2 regions of the Stenotrophomonas sp. 3(2025) genome follow, and region 2 is predicted to be linked to the other one. Evidence: predicted binding sites of a transcription regulator. Region 2 holds the regulator's gene; the other holds the start of a gene.
The links. Region 2 encodes FliA, which starts transcription of late flagellar genes. Its sites were predicted from a motif close to TAAAGTTTNNCNNNCNNNGGCCGATAA; they were not measured.

Region 1: the regulator FliA is predicted to act here: its motif matches at 2,342-2,368, upstream of ACUXVE_RS10830 (methyl-accepting chemotaxis protein).

The regions. Positions count from the first base shown of each region.
Region 1 covers NZ_JBQOIF010000012.1:8,357-12,769, forward strand. The annotation lists gene ACUXVE_RS10830 (methyl-accepting chemotaxis protein) at 1-2,219, opposite strand, end outside; gene ACUXVE_RS10835 (NAD-dependent epimerase/dehydratase family protein) at 2,442-3,335, opposite strand; gene ACUXVE_RS10840 (KGG domain-containing protein) at 3,653-3,958, shown strand; gene ACUXVE_RS10845 (VOC family protein) at 4,062-4,412, opposite strand.
Region 2 covers NZ_JBQOIF010000030.1:30,135-34,547, reverse strand. The annotation lists gene flhF (flagellar biosynthesis protein FlhF) at 1-856, shown strand, start outside; gene ACUXVE_RS18235 (MinD/ParA family ATP-binding protein) at 843-1,730, shown strand; gene ACUXVE_RS18230 (RNA polymerase sigma factor FliA) at 1,727-2,470, shown strand; gene cheY (chemotaxis response regulator CheY) at 2,490-2,882, shown strand; gene ACUXVE_RS18220 (protein phosphatase CheZ) at 2,882-3,487, shown strand; gene ACUXVE_RS18215 (chemotaxis protein CheA) at 3,490-4,413, shown strand, end outside.

The DNA.
Region 1 (4,413 bases), on a different contig from region 2:
CCGACCGAAGCGTCGATCAGCTCCTTGATCTCCTTGGCCGCGCCCGCCGAGCGCTGTGCCAGCGCGCGCACTTCGCTGGCGACCACCGCAAAGCCACGGCCCTGTTCACCGGCGCGCGCCGCTTCCACGGCCGCGTTCAATGCCAGGATGTTGGTCTGGAAAGCGATGCCATCGATCACCGAGATGATCTCGGCGATGCGCTGCGAAGAGGTCTCGATCTGCTCCATGGTCTGCACCACCTGGCTGACCACCTGCCCGCCTTCGCTGGCAACGCCTGCGGCCGAGGCCGCCAGCTTGTTGGCCTGCAGGGCATGATCGGCGTTCTGGCGCACGGTGGAGGTCAGCTCCTCCATCGACGCGGCGGTCTCTTCCAGGTTGGCCGCCTGCTGCTCGGTACGGCGTGACAGGTCGCTGTTGCCCGACGCGATCTCGCCTGCGGCCAGGCGGATGCTGGCCGCGGACTGCTGGATCTGGCCGACGATCTGGGTCAACTGCTGCACGGTGCTGTTGGCATCGTCGCGCATCACCGCGAACACGCCGTGGAAGTCACCCTCCATCCGTGTACTCAGGTCACCGGCGGCGATGGCGCGCAGCAGCGTCGACAGCGCAGCCAGGTTCTGGTCGCTGACCTGCATCATGGTGTTGAGCGTTTCCACCATGCGGCGGAAGTCATGCTCGAAGCGCTGGGCATCGCCACGCACGGCGAAATCGCCTGCCGCCGCCGCAGCAGCCAGCTGCTGGATCTGTTCGTTGATCGCCGCCAGGTTGGTCTTGGTGGTTGCCATGGCAGCGGTGAATACCGCCTTCTCGCCCGGCAGTGCCTCCATGTCCACGCTCAGGTCGCCCACCGCGTAGCGCTGCATCACCTCGACCAGGCGTTGGGTGACCGCATTGCTGTCGGCCACCAGCTGGTTGCTGTCGGCCACCATGCGGCCATATTCGCCCGGGAACACCGAGGCATCCATGCGGTAGCTGATTTCACCGGCATCATGGCGGCGCGCCATCTCCGCCTGTGCGGCCATCACTGCCTGCAGCTGGCCACGCATGCCCTGCATGGCGTCCAGCAGGCGGCCCACTTCGTCGTTGCCCAGCGCCGGCATGGCGGTATCCAGCTTGCCCGCAGCCACGTCGCCGGCGATGCGCACGGCCTGCGCCAGCGGTCGCACCGCCAAGCGCTGCAGCAGCAGGTAGACACCACCACTGAGCACCAGCGCAGCCACCACACCCACCAGCAGGATGATCCACAGCAGCTCGCGGGCCTGCGCGATGATCACCGCATGCGGCACCACCACGCCCAGCGCGAAACGCTGCGGCGCGTCACCGACCTGCAGCGGCACGTACAGGCGGACATTGCCGGCAGCGTCGGGCTCGAACGCTTCGTAGGTCTTGTCGGCGGCGATCTGCGCCAGCATGCCGAGGGTGGCGGCATCGGTACGCGGCTTGCCGATCTCGGCAGCATCGGCCGAGGCCAGCACCACGCCCTTGGGCGACAGCAGTTCGACGCGGCCGGCGCCCATCGGCGTCAGCGTGGCCAGGTGCTTCTGCAGCGCGTCCAGCGAGAAGTCGACGGTGAAGACACCGAGGAAGGTGCCGTTCTCGACGATCGGCGTGCTCAGCGTGCTCATCAGCACCTGCTTGCCGCCGATGTCGTAGGCATACGGTTCGCTGACCAGCGGCAGCTTGTCGCGGCTGGGCACCATGTACCAGTTGCCCGAGCCGCTGGGCGTCTCGGTGTAGTCGGTCATCGTCGACTGCTGCGGCTTGCCGTCCTGCCAGGCCCAGTAGCTCATGTAGCGGCCGGTGGCGTCGTGCGCCTCGCTGTTGACGAAGTCGGCGTCCTTGCCGTCGAAGGCATTGGCCTCCCACATGGTGCTCTTGCCCAGCCATTCCGGGTGCGCGTGCAGCTGCTCGCCGATGACATTGGCCAGGCTGGCGCGATCAGGGGCATCACCGCGCGCACGCTGGGCCAGCACGGTTTCCACCATCGCATCGTTGCTGGCAAAGGCCGTGCCCAGGTCGGCGGCCACCTGCCGCGCCTCGGCACGGGCTTCGCTGGCCATGGTCTGCCGCGAGGACGACACCAGCGCCGAACTGGCCTGGTGATAGATCAGGAACGCGGTCGCGCCGAAGCACAGCAACGCGATCACCGCGGTGCCCAGCATCAGCTTGTGGGCAATGCTGCCGGGGCGACGGGCAGCGACGGAACGGGAAGAAGACATGGGAGGATCCGCAGGCAGTTCAGGTCGACCGGTGCCACCAGGGCACCGCGCAGATGCGCGATCCGTCGCGCGGGCCGCCTGCCCGCCGGATCGGAATCCGGCGCGGGAAGGCGCGCACCGGGTTAGCGGCCATGGCCGGGCGAGGTTGAGGCTCGCCGCACGCACAAAACCTGAACCCGCTCAGCTGCGGCCGTCGACCCAGGCCTGTGCTGCTCGCCTGTGCTATTCGGCGACGCGGTCGCGGATCCACTCCGCACGGGGCAGGACCTCGATGCTGCCCGCGGCGTACTGCTGAAGCACGTCCTCCGGACCGAAACGGGGCTGCCAGCCCAGCGCTGCGCGCATCCGGCTGCTGTCATAGACCCGATCGATGCTGAGCGGCAGTGGCCAGCCACGGCGCTCGAACTCGGCCAGCAGCTGCGGTGCGCGGCGCGCCAGCACCTGGCGCGGATCGGCGGCCAGCTGCAGGCAGTCCTCGCGCCGGAAGGGCGTCGGTGCACAGGCGAGGTAACGCTGGAAGGCCGCGCCCTCATCGTGCAGCAGCGCGGCATGCGCGCTGGCCACGTCGCGCGCGTCGATACCACGGTGCAGGCGGAACATCGCCATGCGGTCAGGCGGTTCGGGGAAGCAACGTGCCATCCGCAGCACGCGCACGGTGAATGTTGCATTGGCCGCCGCTTCGGCAGCCGCCTCGGCCTGCAGCTTGGTGCGGTGGTAGATCGTGCGCGGCAGCGGCTCGGTGTCCTCGTCGATCCAACGGCAGCCGCCGGACACCACGGCATGGCCGTACAACGCCGTGGTACTGGTCAGCACGAAGCGCTGCACGCCGGCTTCGCGCGCCAGGTGCAGCAGGTTCGTGGTGGCCTCCACGTTGATCTGCTGGAACACCGCGTCAGGTACCAGGCCCACGTGCGGGGCGTGCAGGGCCGCGGTGTGGATCACCGCGTCGACCCCCTGCACGGCGCGTTCCAGCGCCCGGCGATCGGTGACATCGGCAATGACGCGCGTGGTGGCGAACGGACTGCGATCCAGCCCCACCACCTCATTGGCAGCGGCCAGCGCACCGAAGATCGCCCGTCCTATCCGCCCGGAACTTCCGGTCAACAGAATCTTCATTGAATCCATTCACTCGACAGCGCCCGGGACCTACCGGGATGGCTTGATTCTAGGCATGCACGATGGCGTCGGCGATAGCAGACGATGACATTCTGCATGCCATCCACATCCGGCCGACGGCTCGGGCTCTTCCCTGCTGGGACTGCCGTGACGACCGGTTGCAGATCCCGGCACATCCTGCACGGTAACCGGTCGTCAAACGCGTGCGCAGGCCATGTGAGCCTTGTACAGCCCACTTCGACCTGTCTTTAGCCTGCACTGTGCAACATGGGACCGTCACTGATGGCAGCGCCCCATGTTCACACCGGAGATCGGTAATGACCCACTCACGCAATGGCAACAGCAATCGGGGCTTTGCCTCGATGGACGCAGACAAACAGCGCGCGATCGCGGCCAAAGGGGGACGTGCTGCCCACGCATCCGGCAATGCACACCAGTTCAGCCCGGCCGAGGCCCGGGTGGCGGGCCGGAAAGGCGGTGAAGCGATCAGCCAGGACCGCCAACACATGGCCGCGATCGGCCGTGAAGGCGGCCATGCGCGGCACGCCAGCAGCCGCCAGCAACAACAACAACAACAACAACAGGACATGCCCGACAAACCTGACAGCGGTCAACAACGTTGACGTGTTGCGGTCACTGCGCCGCGTACCGGCGGTGCCGCCGAGGTCGATCAGCACTCAGCACTGTCAGCACAGTGGAAGGCGCCGCTGAGCTGGCGCGCGCTGGCTAGGTGTGGGCGAGGATGTTCAACAGGCGCCCGAACGGGTCGCGCACGTAGAAGCGACGTACACCCCATGGCTCTTCGGCCGGGCCATATTCAAGCGCAATGTCCGCGTGTCGCAGGCGTTCAAGCACGTCGTCCAGATCATCCACCTCGATCGAAAGATCCGGCACCGGCGTACCCGATCCCCCTTCGCTGGCAACGCTGAGCTGTGCCAGCGCAGCGCCCTGCCCACCGTAGGTGACGATCCAGCCGTGGTCCATCACGATGTCCATGCCGAGGATGTCGCCGTAGAACGCGGCCGCCTGCGCAGGATCGGCACTGGCGATGTTGGCGACGACACGTTTGACGGCCATG
Region 2 (4,413 bases):
GATCGAGCGCGAGATGAACCGCTTCACCGACGAGCGCCTGCGCGGTAGTCCGGTGCGCGCTACGGCACTGGACCTGATGGACGAGTACGGCTTCGATGCCGGCATCGCCCGCGACGTGGCCATGCAGATCCCGCTGGAAACCGAAGCGCATCGCGGCCGCGGCCTGATGCTGGGGCTGATCTCGCGCAAGCTGCCGATCGCCCCGGTCGATCCGATGGAGGAAGGCGGCGTGATCGCCCTGGTCGGCCCGACCGGCGCCGGCAAGACCACCACCATCGCCAAGCTGGCCTCGCGCTTCGCCGAAGCCCATGCCGCCCGCGACGTCGCCCTGGTCACCACCGATACGATGCGCATCGGCGCCCGCGAACAGCTGTACGGCTACGGCCGCCAGCTCGGCATCGCCGTGCACGAGGCCAACAGCGGTACCGACCTGGACCAGCTGCTGGAACGCCTGAAGGACTACAAGCTGGTGCTGATCGACACCGCTGGCCTGGGCCCGCGCGACCGTGCGCTGGCCGCCCAGCTGCAGTGGCTGCGCGCCGCCCGCCAGGTCCGCACCCTGCTGGTACTGCCGGCCAACACCAGCTTCGGCGACATGGACGAGGTGGTCCGCCGCTTCGGCGCGGCCAACCTGCAGGGCCTGGTGCTGAGCAAGCTGGACGAGACCGGCCGCTTCGGCAACGCCCTGTCGGTGGCGGTGGACCACAAGCTGCCGATCACCTGGGTGACCGATGGCCAGGACGTCCCGGACGACCTGCACCGGGCCAGTGCAGCCAATCTTGTACTTCGCCTTGAAGATTTGCGCCGCGCGGCCGATATGCCCTGCAACCCGGAGTTGAACCATGCCGTCGCGTGAGTACGCCAAGCTGACCACCACCTTCCCGCTGACGGCGACCCGCAGCGAGCCGCTGGGCCCTGTGCGCACGATTGCCGTGACCGGCGGCAAGGGCGGCGTCGGCAAGACCAACGTATCGGCCAACCTGGCCGTGGCGCTTGCCGGAATGGGCAAACGCACCCTGTTGCTGGACGCCGACCTGGGCCTGGCCAACATCGACGTGATCCTGGGCCTGAGCCCCACCAACACCCTGGCCGACCTGGTCGCTGGCCGCTGCAGCCTGGATGACGTGATCATCGAAGGCCCGAACGGCGTGCTGGTGGTACCGGCTGCGTCCGGCCGCCGGCACATGGCCGAGCTGGCCCCGGCCGAGCATGTCGGCCTGGTCAACGTGTTCTCCGAACTGGAGCGCGAGCTGGACATCATGGTGGTGGACACCGCCGCCGGCATCACCGACGGCGTGCTGACCTTCTGCCAGGCCGCGCAGGACACCGTGGTGGTGGTCTGTGATGAACCGGCCTCGATCACCGACGCCTATGCGCTGATCAAGGTGCTGTCACGCGAACGTGGCGTGGACCGCATCCAAGTGGTGGCCAACATGGTGCGCGACCCCAACGAAGGCCGCGTGCTGTACGAGAAGCTGACCCGCGTCTGCGAGAAATTCCTCGCCGATGTCTCGCTGAACTACCTCGGCTGCGTGCCGCAGGACGACTGGCTGCGCCTGTCGGTGCAGCGCCAGCAGCCGGTGGTGAAGGCCTATCCGTCCAGCCCGTCGGCACTGGCGATCACCGAGATCGCCCGCCGCACCGCCCGCTGGCAGGCACCGACCGAGCCGCGCGGGGGCGTCGAGTTCTTCCTCGAACGCATCATCAAGCAGCGCGGGGTGGCCGCATGAAAGGCGCCGCCCAGTACAGAGAGGTCCAGCGCACGGCGGCCAACGAGGTCATCGCCCAGCACTCGGACCTGGTGCGGCGCATCGCCCACCATCTGGCCGCACGCCTGCCGGCCAGCGTTGAGGTGGACGACCTGATCCAGGCCGGCATGATGGGCCTGATCGAAGCCTCGCGCAGCTACGACGCCGACCAGGGCGCCTCGTTCGAGACCTACGCCTCGATCCGCATCCGTGGTTCGATGATCGATGAGATCCGACGTGGCGACTGGGTACCGCGTTCGGTGCACCGCCGTGCGCGTGACGCTGCGGCCACCATCCGCCGCCTGGAGCAGAGCACCGGCCGCGCCGCGAGTGCCACCGAAGTGGCCGCCGCGATGGAGATGCCGCTGCCCGAGTACCTGCGCCTGATGGAGGACGCCTCGCGCGGCCAGGTACTGAGCCTGGAGTCGCGCATTGAAGACCAGGGCGAGCTGGACACCGTCGCCCAGGGCGGCCCGACCCCGCAGCAGGTGTTGGAGCGCGGTGAATTCGGCCGCGAGCTGGGCAATGCCATCGGCCACCTGCCCGAGCGCGAACAGCTGGTGCTGTCGCTCTACTACGAGCAGGAACTGAACCTGAAGGAGATCGGCGCAGTGCTCGGCGTGAGCGAGTCGCGGGTCTGCCAGATCCACGGCCAGGCGGTCCTGCGCCTGCGTGGCCGACTGAAGATTTTCGAGGCGGCCGACGCCGGCCTCGAGAGCTGATCAACAAAGGAACTCTGCTTTGAACAAGAACATGCGCATCCTGATCGTCGACGATTTCTCGACCATGCGTCGTATCGTCAAGAACCTGCTGGGCGATCTGGGCTTCACCAATACCGCCGAAGCCGAGGACGGGCATGCCGCGCTGTCGCTGCTGCAGAGCCAGCCGTTCGACTTCGTGGTCACCGACTGGAACATGCCGGTGATGACCGGCATCGAACTGCTCAAGGCCATCCGTGCCGATGCCAAGCTGAAGACCCTGCCGGTGCTGATGGTGACTGCCGAAGCCAAGCGCGAGCAGATCATCGAAGCGGCGCAGAACGGCGTGAACGGTTACATCATCAAGCCGTTCACCGCACAGACGCTGGAAGAGAAGCTCGGCAAGATCTTCGAACGCCTGGCGGCCAGCGCTTGATGGATACCACGGTCGACAAGAGCGCCCTCGCCCTGCGCCTGCAGGAAGCACTGGATGCACTGGAATCCGGCGACGAGGCGGCGTGGCGCCAGCGCATCGACGGCCTGGTCGCGCTGCGCACCCAGCCGATGATGAGCGGCCTTTCGCGGCTCGCCCGCGAGCTGGGCCAGGCGCTGGGCGAACTGCCGACCGTGCCCGATGAAGCCGGCGAGCTGGACGATGCCTGCGCGCGCCTGGACCACGTGGTGGCGATGACCGAACAGGCCACCCACCGCACCCTGGACCTGGCCGAAGAGTGCCGCAGCCTGACCGAACAGCTGCGCGCCGACGGCCTGCAGCCGGGCCAGGACGTACAGCTCGACCGCATCCGCCACAACCTCACCGAGATCGCCCTGACCCAGAGCTACCAGGACCTGACCGGGCAGATCATCCGTCGCGTGGTGGGCATCGTCCGCCGCGTGCACGAAGGCTTCGGCGCGCTCGGCCTGCCGCCGGAACAGCATCGCACCGATCCGGAACTGGCTGGGCCGGCACTGAAGGGACTGGACCGCCATGCGGTCTCGCAGAACGACGCCGACGACCTGTTGTCGGATCTGGGGCTGTAACCATGGGCGCAGTAGCCGACGACATCACTGCCGATTTCATCATCGAGGCCCAGGAGATCCTGGATCGCCTCGGCGAACAGCTGGTGTCGCTGGAACAGGCACCGCAGGACAATGAACAGCTCAACGCGGTGTTCCGCGGCTACCACACGCTGAAGGGCGGCGCAGGTTTCCTCGGCATCACCGCAATGGTCGAGCTGTGCCACGCCGCCGAGGAAGCGCTGGGCGCCGCACGCGCCGGCCAGGCCGTCCTGCAGGCGCATCACTTCGATGCCGCCCAGCAGTCACTGGATTACCTGCAATCGATGCTTGACGCGGTGTCTTCGGGCACCGAGCCGGGCTTTGCCCCGCCCGAACTGGTCGCCCAGTTCGACGTGCATGGCGGCGGCGCTGCCGCGCCTGCGGCCGCGACGCCGGGTGCGGGCGGCGGCGACCTGATCACCGACGACGAATTCGAGGCCCTGCTCGACCAGCTGCATGGCGGCAAGGCGCCGACAACCGTGGCGGCGGCGAAGAAGGCCGACGACATGATCAGCGAGGACGAGTTCGAGGCATTGCTCGACCAGCTGCACGGCGGCGCCGCCCCGGGCAGCAACACCACCGCAGCGGCTGTTGCGGCACCGGCACCGCGACCGGCGCCCTCGCCGGCCCCGCCCGCTGCCAAGCCCGCACCCAACAAGCCTGTCGCCGAAGCCGAACACACCGTGCGCGTGGACACCAAGCGCCTGGACGCCATCGTCAACCTGATCGGCGAACTGGTGCTGTCACGAAACCGGTTGAAGACGCTGCGCACGCGCCTGCGCGACGAAGAACTGGACCGCGCCGTGTCCACGCTGGATATCGCCACCGCACGCCTGCAGTCGGCGGTGATGCGCACCCGCATGCAGCCGGTCGGCAAGGTGTTCTCGCGCTTCCCGAAGGTGGCGCGC